DNA from 2 places in the Actinoplanes sp. NBRC 101535 genome. Region 1 is predicted to be linked to the other one. Evidence: predicted binding sites of a transcription regulator. Region 1 holds the regulator's gene; the other holds the start of a gene.
What was found. Region 1 encodes HspR, which represses chaperone genes until heat shock. Its sites were predicted from a motif close to TTGAGTNNNNNNNACTCAA; they were not measured.

Region 1 (7,386 bases):
GACGCCCGGCTCACCGATCAGGACCGGGTTGTTCTTGGTGCGCCGGGAGAGGACCTGGACCACACGGCGGATCTCGGTGTCCCGCCCGATCACCGGGTCGATCTTGCCGTCCCGGGCCAGGGCGGTCAGGTCGACGCTGTATTTCTCCAACGACTTGTAGGTCTGCTCCGGATCGGCCGTGGTCACCCGGCGGTCACCACCGCGCACCTGCGGGAACGCGGCGACCAGACTGTCCTCGGTGATGCCGGCGGCCTTGAGCGCCTGGCTCACCGCGCCACCGACGCGGGCCAGCCCGGCCAGCAGGTGCTCGGTCGAGATGTACTCGTCGCCGAGCGGCTTGGCGATCAGGTCGGCCTCGCCGATCGCGTTCACGAACTCGCGGGACAGGCTGGGCTCGACCGTGCTCGCACCGCGCGCCGAGGGCAGCTGCTCGACCGCGCGGGCCGCGGCCCGGCGGACGTCGGCCGGGTTGGCGCCGACCGCCCGCAGCAGCGCGGTCGCCGTGGAACCCCCGGTGTCCAGCAAGGACAGCAGCATGTGCCACGGCTCGACCGTGGCGTGGCCGCGGCGGCCGGCGTCGGCGACGGCAGCGGTGATCACTTCGCGGCTCTTGGTCGTCAGACGTTCGGTGTTCATGAGCTCCCCTGATCGGATCCCACCGTGGACAGACTTGAGCGTACTCAACTCAACTTTAACCCGCCACGTCGAACCGGATATCCGAGGTGACGGTCACCACCAGCCGGGGGTTGCACGCCGTCGTGAGCCGTAACGTACGAAGTCGTGTCCGTGTCACTCGGGACGCGCAGCGCCACGCAGCGACTCCTCCCCCTGGTCCTGGTCTTCCTCACCTCCGGCATCGCCACCGCGGTGGTCGGCCCGTTCCTCGGGATGTTCCTCAGCACCGCCGTTCATGCCAACCCGTTCCAGGTCACCGCATTCCTGATCACCGCCTCGCTCTCCAGCGTGGTGATGTCCTGGGCGCTGGGCCGGCTCTCCGACCGGCGGCCGATGCGGCGCACGCTGCTCATCGCGGCCACCCTCGCCGGTTTCGCCGGCACCGGCGTCACCGCCATGATCCGGGACTACTGGGTGCTGCTCGCGCTCACCGCGACGGTCACGGCGGTCGCCACCTCGCTCTATCCGCAATCCTTCGCGTACGCCCGGCAGGTCCTCCAACGTGACGACCCGGCCCGCGCGGCGATGGGGACCAGCGCACTCCGTACCGTCTTCTCCCTCGCCTGGGTCGGCGGACCGGCCCTCGCCGCGTTCCTGCTCGAGGTCGGCGACTTCCGGTACGTCTACGGCACCGCCGCCGTCATGTACGCCCTCGCCGCCTTCACCGTCGCCCGCTGGCTCCCCGAGGTCGAGGCACCCGCCGCACCCCGCGACGGCGTGAAGATCTCGGCCAGGGTGCCACCCGGCATGTACCCGATCCTGGTCGCCTTCACCCTGCTGCAGACCACCGGCGTACTCGGTGTCCAGGCCATGGCTCTGTTCGTCAGCACCGACCTGGGCGGCTCGGTCGGTGACGCCGGTGTCGTCCTCGGCGTGTGCGCGGCGCTGGAGATCCCGCTGCTGCTCTGGTTCGGCTGGCTCGGCACCCGGTTCCCGCTGCGGCGGATCATCGTCGCCGGGGCGGCGTGCGCGGTCGTCTACCAGCTCACCGCCGTCACGGCGGCCTCGGTGTGGCAGCTGGGCGCGGGTCAGCTGTTCAACGCGCTGTTCATCGCGGCGATCTCCGGGCTCGGCATCACGTACGTGCAGGACCGGATGCCGCACTTCCCGGGCCGGGCCACGACGATGTTCACCAACACCAACGCGATCGGGCAGATCCTGTCCGCCCCGCTCTTCGGTCTGGCCCAGAACTACGGGTTCCGGCTGGCGTTCGCCGTCAACCTGGTGCTTGCCGTGGTCGGACTGGTGCTGCTGCTGATCGCCCGCCCGGCGGTCCGTTCGTCGGGTTTGGGATCGGGATCACCGCCTGAGGGTTAACGTGGGGATCGTGCGCGTACGGGTGGAACAGACTCCGCTGCCGGGTATCGGCGTCCGACATGACCTGGTCACATCGTCCGGTCGGACGGTCGGGGTGGTCTCACACCGCAACGGCCGGCGTGATCTCGTGCTCTACGACGTCGACGATCCGGATTCGAGCCTGGCCTCGATCCCGCTCACCGACGACGAGGCGGAGGCCCTGGCCGACGTGCTCGGCGCCTCCCTGATGCTGGGCCAGCTGGCCGGTCTGCGGCAGCAGGCGGCCGGCCTGCTCACCGAGCAGATCGCGCTGCCGGCCGGCTCGCCGTTCGTGGGCCGCCTGCTGGGGGACACCCGGGCCCGGAGCCGGACCAGTGCCTCGATCGTGGCGGTGCTCCGCGACCGGGAGGTGATCGCCTCGCCGGTGCCGTCGTTCCGGTTCGAGGCGAACGACGTGGTGGTCGCGGTCGGCACCCGGCAGGGTCTGGACGGTGTCACCGCCATCCTGGCCGGCGACACCGACGGCTGACGGTCGTGAACCACGACACGACGATCCTGCTCATCGAGATCGGCGCACTCCTGTTCGGTCTCGGCATGCTCGGCCGTCTGGGTCGCCGTTTCGGCCTCTCCCCGATTCCGCTCTATCTGCTCGCCGGCCTGGCCTTCGGCCACGGTGGGGTGATCCCGCTCTCGGCGAGCGAGGAGTTCATCGGCATCGGCGCCCAGATCGGTGTGATCCTGCTGCTCGTCATGCTCGGGCTGGAGTACAGCGCCGACGAGCTGGTGGACAACCTGCGGTCCGCGGCGCCGGCCGGCCTGATCGACATGCTGCTCAACGCGTTGCCGGGGGCCGCCTTCGCGCTGATCCTCGGCTGGGACTGGAAGGCCGCGCTGGTGCTGGCCGGCATCACCTGGGTCTCCTCGTCGGGCGTGATCGCGAAGGTGCTCGGCGATCTGGGCCGGGTCGGCAACCGGGAGACCCCGGTGATCCTGTCGGTGCTGGTCATCGAGGACCTGGCGATGGCGTTCTACCTGCCGATCGCCACCGCCGTGCTGGCCGGGGTCGGTCTGGTCGACGGCCTGGGCACACTCGCCGTCGCGGTGGTCACGGTGATCGCGGTGCTGGTCATCGCGATCCGGTACGGCGGCGAGATCAGCGACTTCATGTCGGTGAAGGATCCGGAGGCGCTGCTGCTGAGTGTGCTCGGCATGACGCTGTTCATCGCGGGGGTGGCCGGCGAGCTGAAGGTCTCCGAGGCGGTCGGCGCGTTCCTGGTCGGCATCGCGCTGTCCGGCCCGGTCGCGCATCACGCCGTCCAGATGCTCTCGCCGCTGCGTGACCTTTTCGCCGCGGTGTTCTTCGTCTTCTTCGGTCTCTCCACCGATCCGAACGACATGCCGGGCGTGATCCTGCCGGCCCTCGCGCTGGCGGTGCTGACCATGCTGACCAAGGTGCTGACCGGTTACCTGGCCGCCCGGCGGGCCGGGATCGGGCTGCCCGGCCAGGTCCGGGCCGGGCTGGCGCTGATGCCGCGCGGCGAGTTCTCCGTCGTCATCGCCGGGCTCGCCGTGGCGTACGGGGTGGACCCCCGGCTGGCCCCGCTCGCCACCGCCTACGTGTTGATCACGGTCGTCACCGGCCCGATGCTGGCGCGTCTGCCGGACTACCCCTGGTTCAAGGAGATCGTACGAAAGCGGATGGCAGCCCGCCGAACAGTCAAAAAGCCGCTAGCCGCCACGGATTGAATCCTTATCGAAGCCTAAAGTTACCGTCCAGTATCCGAATGTGAAGTCCTGACACTTCCGCTCAAACATCCGGCGCGCTACGGTTCCGGAGCGACGACTCTGAGTATTGGGGCGTTCGGCACCGGCGACCAGCGTCACCGACTCTGGTCGCGGCTGCGAACGCATGAGTGAGGCGGCTGCGTGAGCGTGCGTGAGGCAACTTTCCCCGGATTCGGAAACCCGGTCGATCCTCGGCCGGACGAGCTGCATGCCTGGGCCTACCAACCCGATTCCGTTCCCCTGAGCACCATGCCGCGTGACTGGGACCTGCTGATCTCCGGAGACGTGCTCGGCCCGACCCTCTTCGAACTGGCCATGGACAGGCAGTGCCCGTCCCGCCGGTTCGCACAGCACTGCATGTACATCTACGCCGCGGACGGGGTGCGGCAGAACGCGAGCAGTCAGCGCAAGCGCCGGCTCAAGAAGTTCGTGGAACGTGCGGAGGAGGTCGGTGACGAGCCGATGCAGTTGTGGGCCCACAACTGCCGTGTCCTGATGACACGACCGGAGCTCTTCGATCACCACGACTGGATGGAGGGCGGCCTGGTGCGCAACCCGCGCCGGCTGGGGCTCTTCAACCGTCGGTAATCACACGGCGACGACAAGGTGTAGCGGCGGCCCATCCCGAGAGAGGGCCGCCGCTGCGTTTTCCGCCTGCTGCGGCTTTTCCTACTTGTCCTGCGGCCGTCGCGGGCGCCACACCACCAGCGCGGTGGACTGAGGCTCCTGGCGAACCAGATCACCCCGACCGGCGTACGGGTTCATCGACTCCAGCTGAGCGATCCGCGCATACGCGGCCTCCAGCTGCTGCTCCAGCTCCATGACCCGGTGCTGCAACTCCCCGGCCAGTTGCTCGAGCCCGATGATCCGCTTGATCCCGGCCAGGTTGACACCGTCCTCCTGGCTGAGCCGCTGCACCTCGCGGAGCAACTCCACGTCACGCTCGCTGTACCGCCGGCCACCACCACCGGCACGGCCCGGCTGCACCAGGCCGAGACGGTCGTACTGCCGCAGGGTCTGCGGATGCATGCCCGCCAGGCGAGCGGCCACCGAGATGATCAAAACCTTAGCGTCGGAGGACATTTCGGTCGAGATGTGGATCTCTTCATACATGTGCCACCTCCTCCAGAGGTCCTAACCGGCCCGGCGCAGTCGCTCGTCGAGCCGTTCACGTGCCGGCGGCGGGGTGAGCTTGGCGAAGGCCTCCAGCGCGTCCTTGGCCTCGTCGGAGAGCCCGGTCGGAATCTGTACCTCCACCGTGACGATCAGATCGCCGGAGGGACCCTCCTTGCGGGACACCCCCTTGGCCCGGGCCCGGAGCTTGCGGCCGCTCGGCGTGCCCGGCGGCACCCGCAGCGTGACCGGCCCGTCCAGGGTCGGGACCTTGAGGTCGAGACCCAGCACGGCCTCGGCCACCGTGATCGGCACGGTCAGCGTCAGGTCGTCGCCGCTGCGCCCGAACAGGTCGTCCGGACGCACCTTGACCTGCACGTACAGATCACCGGCCGGACCACCGCGGTCACCCGGCTCGCCCCGGCCGCTGAGCCGGATGCGCTGGCCGTCGGAGACGCCCGCCGGGAACCGCACGTTGATCGTGCGGGACTTGGTGACCCCGCCGGTGCCCCGGCACTCGGCGCACTTCTCGTCCACGATGCTGCCCGAGCCCTGGCAGTCCCGGCACGGCTCGGAGAAGCTGAACGAGCCCTGATTGCTGGAGATCATGCCGGTGCCCTGGCATTTCGTGCACGCCCGCGGTGTGGTGCCGGGCTTCGCGCCGCTGCCCCGGCAGGTGTCACAGGCGCCGGGGGTGCGCAGCGTCAGCGGCAGGGTGGTGCCGCGGACCGCCTGCGCGAAGTCGAGTGTCACCTCGGTCTCCACGTCCCGGCCGCGTTGCGGGCCACGCCGCGCCGCCGCCGGTCCGGCCGGGCCGCCACCGCCGGAGAAGATCGAGCTGAAGATGTCCGAGAAGCCGGTCCCGCCGAACCGCCGGTCGGCCCCCGCCGCGCCGCCGCCGTTGAACCCGCCGAACAGGTCGGACGGATCGAACTGGGTGCCTCCCGCGGCGCCCGGGCGCGCTCCCCGCCGGAACGCTCCGGAGCCGAACAGGGAGCGCATCTCGTCGTACTCTTTGCGCTTCTTGTCGTCGGAGAGGACGTCGTACGCCTCGGAGGCGGCCTTGAACTTCTCCTCGGCCTCCTTGTTGCCCGGGTTGCGGTCCGGGTGGAGGTCACGGGCGAGCTTGCGGTACGCCTTCTTGACCTCGTCGGGTGAGGCGGACTTGGTCACGCCGAGCACGGCGTAGAAATCTTTCTCGAGCCAGTCCTTCGAGCTCACTCGGTCCACCTCCTCGACGCGGCGGGAACGCCCCGCCCGCCGGCGAACCGGCGGGCGGGAATCAATGGCTTCACTCCGGATCGGCGACCGCGACCAACGCCGCGCGCAGCAAACGCTCGCCCAGCGTGTAACCGCGGCGCATCACCTCGACACAGGTCGGCTCCGAGACGTCCGCGGACGTCTGATGCGCGACGGCCTCGTGCCGGTTCGGGTCGAAGGGGTCACCCTTCTCGCCGAACGCCACCAGGCCCAACTTGCCGGTCACCGCGGTCAGCTGCTCCGCCACCGAGGCGAACGGACCGACCAGATCACCGTGCTCACGGGCCCGGTCGATGTCGTCCAGGACCGGGAGCAGCGCGGTGAGGACCGCGCCGGTGGTCTGCTCGGCCGCCGCACCCCGGTCGCGGTCGACCCGCTTGCGGTAGTTGGCGTACTCCGCGGTCACCCGCTTCAGGTCGTGCGTCCGCTCCTCGAGCTCGCTCCGCAGCGCCTCGACATCGGTGTCGGCCACGGCGTCCTCGGTGGAGGTCTCGTCCTCCCCCTCGGGCGCGCGGTGCGCACCGACCGGCTTCTTCGACTTCCCCGACGGCGTGGTCGCCTCGGCGGGAGTCTCCTCAGCCGGAGTCTCGGTCTCGCTCTGGGCGACTTCGCGCTCGGTCACGGGACCGTCGTTCTCGTCGTCCGTAGCAGTCACTTCTTGTCGTCCTCCACGATCTCGGCGTCCACGACGTCGTCCCCGCCGCCGGTCGCCGGGCCGGTCGCGCCGGCACCGGCCGCGCCGCCCGGAGCCGCACCGGGACCGGCCTGCGGGGTCTCACCACCCTGCGAGTACAGCAGCGAACCGGCCTCCTGGGAAACCTTCGACAGCTGCTCGTGGGCGGCCTTGATCTTTTCGATGTCGGTGCCGCCGAGCGCGCCGCGCAGCTCGCCGAGCGCCTCGCCGATCTTGTTCTTGCTGTCCTCGGGGAGCTTGTCGCCGCTCTCCGCCAGGAACTTCTCGGTCTGCCACTGCAGCTGCTCGGCCAGGTTGCGGATCTCCGCCTCGTCGCGACGCTTCTTGTCGTCGTCGGCGTGGTCCTGAGCGTCGCGCATCATGCGCTCGATGTCTTCCTTCGGCAGCGCGGAGCCACCGGTGATCGTCATCTTCTGCTCCTTGCCCGTGCCCAGGTCCTTGGCGGACACGTGCACGATGCCGTTCGCGTCGATGTCGAAGGAGACCTCGATCTGCGGGACGCCACGCGGGGCCGGCGCGATGCCGCTGAGCTCGAAGGTGCCGAGCTTCTTGTTGTAGGCGGC
Region 2 (7,386 bases), on a different contig from region 1:
TGGTCGGGTCGCCGCGATCCGGAACCGTGCTGAGGAGCAAGATGTGCGCCGCCGAATCGTCACCCCTGCCGACACCAGCACCGGTGCGACGGTTCGCCGCGCTCCGGGTCGCTGACAGCCGGACGTACCTCGTCGGCGCCAGCCTGGCGATGATGGCGGACAACATCGAACACGTCATCACGTACTGGGTGCTGTGGGAGAAATTCCACTCCCCGGCCCTCGCCGGCTTCCAGGTGATCAGCCACTGGCTGCCGTTCCTGCTCTTCTCGCTGCTCTCCGGCGCCCTGGCCGACCGCTACGACTGCCGTCGCGTCATCCAGGCCGGACAGGCACTGTTCATGCTGGTCTCGGCCGCCTGGGGAGTGCTGTTCCTGACCGGGGAACTGGAGATCTGGCACGCCTGTGTGCTGCTGGTCCTGCACGGCTGCGCCGGGGTGCTGTGGGGGCCCGCCGAGCAGATGATGCTGCACGACTTCGTCGGCCGGGAGGCGCTGCCCAGCGCGGTCCGGCTCAACGCCACGTTCAAGAGCCTCGGCGTGCTCTGCGGCCCGGCGGTCGGCTCGCTCCTGCTGCTGGGCCTCGGCCCGACCGGCGGGATCTTCGCGAACATCGCCATCTACCTGCCCTTGACGATCTTCCTGTTCCGTACGCGGTACACGGGTCACGTCCGCGACGCGGGCACCCGGCAGTCCCGCCCCGGATTCCGGGACACGTTCCGGGTGCTGCGCGACGTCCGCGACGACAGCCTCCTGGTCGGCATGATCGTCCTGGCGGGCCTGGGCGCGTTCTTCGTCGGCGCATCGTTGCAGTCGACGATGCCGGTGTTCGCCAACGACCTCGGTGCGGGGAACGCCGGCACGGCGTACGGCGTCCTGCTCTTCGCCGCGGGAGTCGGCGGCGTGGTGGGCGGCGTGGTCCTGGAGGCCACCGGCTGGATCCGCCCGAGCGTGCCGGTCGCGGTCGTCGCCACCGTGGTGTACGGCGCGACCACCCTCGTCTTCGCGGTGACCGGAAGCTATCCGCTGGCCCTCGGCATGCTGGTGCTCAGCGGCATCGCGAACCTGGTGGCCACGTCGACCGCCCAGACCGTGGTCCAGATGCGCGCCCCGGCCGCCGAACGGGGCCGGATCCTCGGCCTCTACGGCATGTCGTCGAGCGGCCTGCGCCTGGGCAGCGGCTTCACGGTCGGCGCGGCGGGCACGGTCGTCGGCGTCCACACTTCCCTGGCCGCGAGCGCCGGAACGATGTGCGTCGCCGCGCTGGCCGTCGGCGCCTACAGTGCGCGGGGCCGCACCCGCCCGGTCCGAACCTAGGAAGCCGACATGGAATACGTGGATCTCTCGCCGTACCGCTACCAGGAGTCGCCGCTGCCGATGCTCTCGGTCGGCTGGTTGGGGCCGGGCGGCGGCGTTCAGGGTGCGGGTTCGCGGCCGGTGGACGACGCGGATCTCCGGCGGATCCGGGACGCCTCGGTGCACCTGTCGAGCCGGATGCTGGGCTTCCACGAGTGTGAGTTCTGCGCCGAGGGCTCCCGGGTTCGCGGGAACGGCGAGTACCACTACTACCTGAGCAGCGGTGAGTCGTACGCCGCCCCGGCCATGATCGTTCACTACATGGAGGTCCACGGGTACCGGCCGCCCGAGCAGTTCCGGGACGGCCTGCACGCCACCGCCGAGCCGGCCTGGGACGATCGTGCCGATCGGCTCCGCGGACTGCTGCTCGACACCGCCGAAGATCTGGAGTTCCGATGCAAGGCGATCACCGAGCTGCCGCACTGGCGTCATCCGGCGGCCTTCGAGGCGCTGCTGCAGGTCGCCCAGGACGATGAGCTGGTCGACATCGCCGGTGATCAGATAGGCATGGCGCTGGCCGCTTACGAGGGCGCCCCCTTCGCGATGGACCTCGCGAATCGCGACCTCCCGAGTTTCGTGAGGCTCGGCATGGGGGCGGTTCAGTAGCCCAGCCGTCGTTGAGGGTTGTGCTTCGCCTTCTGGACAGCCGTGGTCGACGGCTCAGCCCGTCGAGCCGTCGACCACGGCTGTTTCCGGTCCTCCCGTCGACCACTGTCGACGGCTGCGGTGACCGAGCCGTCGGCCAGGGTTGTCCGAAGGCCGAAACACAGCCCTCGGCGACGGCTCAGCCCGTCGAGCCGTCGACCACGGCTTACCCCGGCACGCGGATCTACCACTGGCGACGGCTGGTGGGGCGCCGGCCGTCGTTCACGGTCGTTTTCGGCTCGCGGACGAACCACTGGCGACGGCTGGGGTGACCGGGCCGTCGGCCACGGCTGTCCAGAAGGCGAAACACAACCCTCTACGACGGCTGGGGGTACTTTCGCCACCCCCACAAACGCAGCCTGGAACCGTGGCTGAGCAGCGGCTTTGCTGGTCCCATGCGAGCCACTCTTCTCTACGGCGCCGGCGATGTCCGCGTCGAGACCGTTCCCGATCCCGTCCTCAAACGTCCGACCGACGCCCTCGTCCGGGTGACGGCCGCCTGCATCTGCGGGTCGGATCTGTGGCCTTACGCCGGAATGCCCGCCGGTAGCCCGCCCGCCCGGATGGGCCACGAGTTCGTCGGGGTAGTCGAGGACGTCGGCGCCGAGGTGACCACCGTCCGCAAGGGTGACCTGGTCATCGCCCCGTGGAGCATCTCCGACGGCACGTGTGAGTACTGCCTTGAAGGTCAGCAGAACGCCTGTGCGCACTTCAGCATGTGGGACCTGGAACCCGACGAGGGCGGCCAGTCCGAGGCGGTGCGCGTCCCGTTCGCCGACGGCACCCTGGTCAAGGTCCCCGCGGGCGTCGACGAGGCGCTGCTCCCGTCCCTGCTGACCCTCTCCGACGTGTTCGGAACCGGTCATCACGCCGCGGTGTCCGGCGGCGTCACCCGGGGCGGCACCGTCACCGTCGTCGGCGACGGGGCGGTCGGCCTGCTCGCGGTATTGTCCGCCAAGAGGCTGGGCGCCGAGCGGATCATCCTGATGGGACGGCACCCGGCCCGGACCGGACTGGGCCGCGACTTCGGCGCCACCGACGTCGTCGCCGAGCGCGGCGAGGCGGGCATCGAGGCGGTGCGAGCGATCACCGGCGGTCACGGCACGCCGGTCGTCATCGAGGCGGTCGGTACCCGCCACGCCTACGACCAGGCCGTCGGCGTGGTCCGGGCGGGCGGCACGATCAGCAGGGTCGGCGTCCCGCAGTACGAGGAGGCGCCGATCGGACTCGGCAGTCTCTTCCTGCGCAACGTGCGCCTCGCCGGCGGCGCCTCGCCCGCCCGCGCCTACATCGCCGAGCTGCTGCCCGGCGTCCTCGACGGCAGCCTCGACCCGGGCCGCGTCTTCGACGTCACGACCGGCCTCGGCGGCGTCCCGGACGGTTATCGCGACATGGCCGCCCGCAAGGCCCTGAAAGTGCTGATCAAACCCTAAATCAAGATCAAACGCATGATGTCCCAGCCGGGTGGGTGGTGCTGACCGTCGCTCCCGCGGAGGCCGGGCGCGAGGATCTGGCCGCCGGCGCGTCCAGGGCGATCCTCGCGCCCTTCATTCTGCGTGCGTGGTCACCCGATGAGCGGCGTGAAGGGGGCAGAATCGGTACCCGTCTTCGCGCCCGCTCCGCTCGTACCCTGGGAGTGTGACCGTGAACGACAACCGTGCGGACGTCCGCGACTTCCTGGCCAGCCGCCGCGCCCGGATCACCCCCGAGCAGGCGGGTCTCCCGTCCGGGCCACGGCGCCGCGTGCCCGGTCTGCGCCGTGAGGAGGTCGCGGTGCTGGCCGGGGTGAGCCCCGAGTGGTACCGCCGTCTGGAGAAGGGCCACATCGCCGGAGTCTCCGACGAGGTGCTCGACGCCGTCGCCCGGGCGTTGCGTCTCGGCGAGGAGGAACGCACCTACCTGTTCGACCTGTCCCGGGCCGCTCGCCCGGTCCAGCGCGACCGCCGTTGCCGGGGGATGGAGCCGCTCCCGCCGCAGGTGCAGTGGATGCTCGACGCGATGACGATGAGCGCCGCCTTCGTCAGCAACGGCCGCTGGGACGTGCTGGCGACCAACGCCCTCGGCCGAGCCCTGTACGCCCCGATGCTCACCAGCGGTGAGGCCCGCGGAAACCTGGCGAGGTACCACTTCCTGGATCCCCAGGCGGCCCGCTTCTACGACGACTGGACGGGCGCCGCGGACACGATCGCCGCCCTGCTGCGCGCCGAGGCCGGCCGTTTCCCCTGCGACGAGGCCCTGCGTTCCTTGATCGCCGAACTGTCCGCGGCCACTCCCGAGTTCGCCGACCGCTGGGCGTCCCACGACATCCTCCTGCGCAGCAGGGGCACCAAACGCTTCCGCCACCCGGCCGTCGGCATGGTGGAGCTGGCCTACCACTCGATGGCGCTGCCCACCGCCGCCGACGCCTCTCACCTGCTGACCACGTACACGGCAGAGCCCGGTTCCGCCACCGAGGAACAGTTACGCCTGCTGGCCAGCTGGTCCCTCCCCGCATCGCCGCAGCCCGCCGACCATCCCTGAGTGCATCTCGCCACCGGCGTAGGGGATCACTGCCAGCGGATGGTCGTCAGCTGGTCCTGCGCGGCTTTGCGGAGGATCTCCTCGCCCACCGTGGCGGGAGCGCTGAGCCGACCTGATGTGGCGACGGCATCGCCGGGTCGACCTCGTGCACATCGTGCAGGAACGCTGTCAGGCCCTCACCCGGCAGCAGGAGATGGCGGGCGAAGGCGGTGGCCCGGCTCCCCGGTGCTCGGCGGAGGCGGGGCGTTCGCCGGGAGCGAACGGTGGAAGATCGTGGATGGCGGCGCGGTTGAGTCGGGCGTACTCAACTTTCCGGAGGTAACCGTGTCCAGCAAGAGACTTCCCGTGCTGTTCCTCGACGACGTGGTCCTCCTCCCGGGCATGGTCGTCCCGATCGAGTTGGACGAGGCGGCGCGGGCTGCCGTCGACGCCGCCCGCACCGCGGCCGGCTCCGAGCTGCTGATCGCCCCGCGGCTGGAGGACCGGTACGCGTCCTACGGCGTGGTGGCGACCGTCGAACGTGTCGGCAAGTCCCGGGGCGGGTCGCCGGCCGCCGTGTTGCGCACCGGCGTGCGGGCCCGCATCGGCAGCGGCGTGACCGGGCCGGGCGCCGCCCTCTGGGTCGAGGCGGAACCGGTCGTCGCCGGTCCGGCCGGTGAGCATGTCAAGGAGCTCGCCGCCGAGTACAAGCAGCTGGTCGTGTCGGTGCTGCAGAGCCGCGAGGCGTGGCAGGTCATCGACTCGGTCAGCGCCATCGAGGACCCGGGTGACCTGGCCGACACCGCCGGCTGGGCGCCGTACCTGTCCAACGACCGCAAACGTGAGCTGCTGGAGAACCCGGACGTCGAGGCCCGGCTGCGGCTGCTGATCGAGTGGACCCGGGACTTCCTGGCCGAGTCCGAGGTCAGCGACAAGATCGATCACGATGTCCGCGAGTCGGTGGAGAAGCGTAACCGCGAGTACCTGCTGCGTGAGCAGTTGAAGGCGATCCGCAAGGAGCTCGGTGAGGGCGAGGCGGACGGCACCGACGACTACCGGAGCCGGGTCGAGACGGCCGAACTGCCCGACGCGGTCCGGGAGGCCGCCCTGCGCGAGGTCGACAAGCTGGAGCGCGGCGGCGACCAGAACCCGGAGGCGGGCTGGATCCGCACCTGGCTGGACACCGTGCTCGACCTGCCGTGGACGGTGCGCACCACCGACAACACCGACCTGGACGCGGCCCGGGCCGTCCTCGACGCCGACCACCACGGCCTGGACGAGGTCAAGGACCGGATCGTCGAATATCTGGGGGTACGCGCCCGCCGGGAGTCCCGCGGGCAGACCGTCGTCGGTGGGCGCGGTTCCGGTGCGGTGATCCTGCTGGCCGGTCCGCCCGGGGTCGGCAAGACCTCGCTGGGGGAGTCGGTCGCGCGTACCCTCGGCCGGAAGTTCGTCCGGGTCGCTCTCGGTGGTGTCCGTGACGAGGCGGAGATCCGCGGACACCGGCGCACCTATGTGGGTGCCCTGCCCGGCCGGATCGTGCGGGCGATCCGCGAGTCCGGTTCGATGAACCCGGTGGTGTTGCTCGACGAGGTCGACAAGGTCGGCAGCGACTACCGCGGTGACCCGGCGGCCGCGCTGCTGGAGGTGCTGGACCCGGCGCAGAACCACACGTTCCGCGACCACTACCTGGACCTGGACCTCGACCTGTCGGACGTGCTGTTCATCGCCACCGCCAACGTCCTCGACTCGATTCCGCAGGCGCTGTTCGACCGGATGGAACTCATCACGATCGACGGCTACACCGAGAACGACAAGGTCGCCATCGCCCGGGACTTCCTGGTGCCGCGGCAGCGGGAGCGGGCCGCTCTCGCCGACGACGAGGTGACGATCACCGAGGACGCGCTGCGGGAGATCGCCGCGCTGTACACCCGGGAAGCGGGGGTACGTTCGTTCGAGCGTCTCCTGGCGAAGGCGTTCCGGAAGGCCGCCCTGGGCACCCTTCCCGCCACCGTCGACGCCGCCGACCTGAAGGACCTGATCGGGCGGCCGCGGTTCACCCCGGAGTCGTCCGAACGGACCGCGGTGCCCGGTGTGTCGACCGGTCTGGCGGTGACCGGGATGGGCGGTGACGTGCTCTACATCGAGGCGTCGCTGCTGCCCGGCGACAAGGGCGGCCTGTCGGTGACCGGTCAGCTCGGCGACGTGATGAAGGAGTCGGCGCAGATCGCCCTCTCCTACGTGCGGGCACACGCGGCCGAGCTGGGGATCTCCCCGGAGCAGCTGGACCACCCGATCCACCTGCACGTCCCGGCGGGCGCGGTGCCCAAGGACGGACCGTCGGCGGGCGTGACCATGACGACCGCGCTGGTGTCGCTGCTGCTGGGCCGCAACGTCCGGGCCGACGTGGGGATGACCGGCGAGGTGTCGCTGACCGGCCGGGTCCTGCCGATCGGCGGGGTGAAGCAGAAACTGCTCGCCGCGCAGCGGGCCGGCCTGACCGAGGTGTTCCTGCCGCAGCGCAACGCCCCGGACCTGGACGAGGTGCCGGCCGACGTGCTCGAGGCGCTGACCGTGCACACCGTCGCCGACGTCCGCGACATCCTCGCCGCGGCGCTGGAGCCGGTGACGGCCGAGCCGGTCACGGCCGAGGTGACGACGGCTGCCTGACGTCAGGGACCTGGGCACAGCCGGACGGTCTCCGGCGTGTCCAGGTACCGGCGCCACTCGACGGCCCCGGACGACGCCGCATCGGTCATCGTGCAGGCGGACTCCGGGGCCTCGGCGCGCAGCCGGACGAGCCGCGACATGTCCCAGCTCTGCACCCCCAGGTCGTCGGCGGGGCCCGGGACCGGCGTCGTGACCGACACACGGCGGCTGTCGCGGGTGA

Region 2: a site for HspR is predicted at 4,807-4,825, ahead of lon (endopeptidase La). Genes of this name have one in related genera too.

What each region holds. Positions count from the first base shown of each region.
Region 1 is NZ_BSSY01000020.1:61,082-68,467, forward strand. It holds gene clpB (ATP-dependent chaperone ClpB) at 1-636, opposite strand, end outside; gene QSK32_RS37610 (sugar efflux transporter) at 781-1,992, shown strand; gene QSK32_RS37615 (cation:proton antiporter regulatory subunit) at 2,003-2,500, shown strand; gene QSK32_RS37620 (cation:proton antiporter) at 2,566-3,717, shown strand; gene QSK32_RS37625 (hypothetical protein) at 3,898-4,344, shown strand; gene QSK32_RS37630 (heat shock protein transcriptional repressor HspR) at 4,426-4,869, opposite strand; gene dnaJ (molecular chaperone DnaJ) at 4,891-6,090, opposite strand; gene grpE (nucleotide exchange factor GrpE) at 6,161-6,784, opposite strand; gene dnaK (molecular chaperone DnaK) at 6,781-7,386, opposite strand, start outside.
Region 2 is NZ_BSSY01000004.1:213,681-221,066, reverse strand. It holds gene QSK32_RS13015 (MFS transporter) at 84-1,313, shown strand; gene QSK32_RS13010 (DUF7919 family protein) at 1,323-1,958, shown strand; gene QSK32_RS13005 (alcohol dehydrogenase catalytic domain-containing protein) at 2,393-3,430, shown strand; gene QSK32_RS13000 (helix-turn-helix transcriptional regulator) at 3,636-4,517, shown strand; gene lon (endopeptidase La) at 4,842-7,166, shown strand; gene QSK32_RS12990 (toll/interleukin-1 receptor domain-containing protein) at 7,169-7,386, opposite strand, start outside.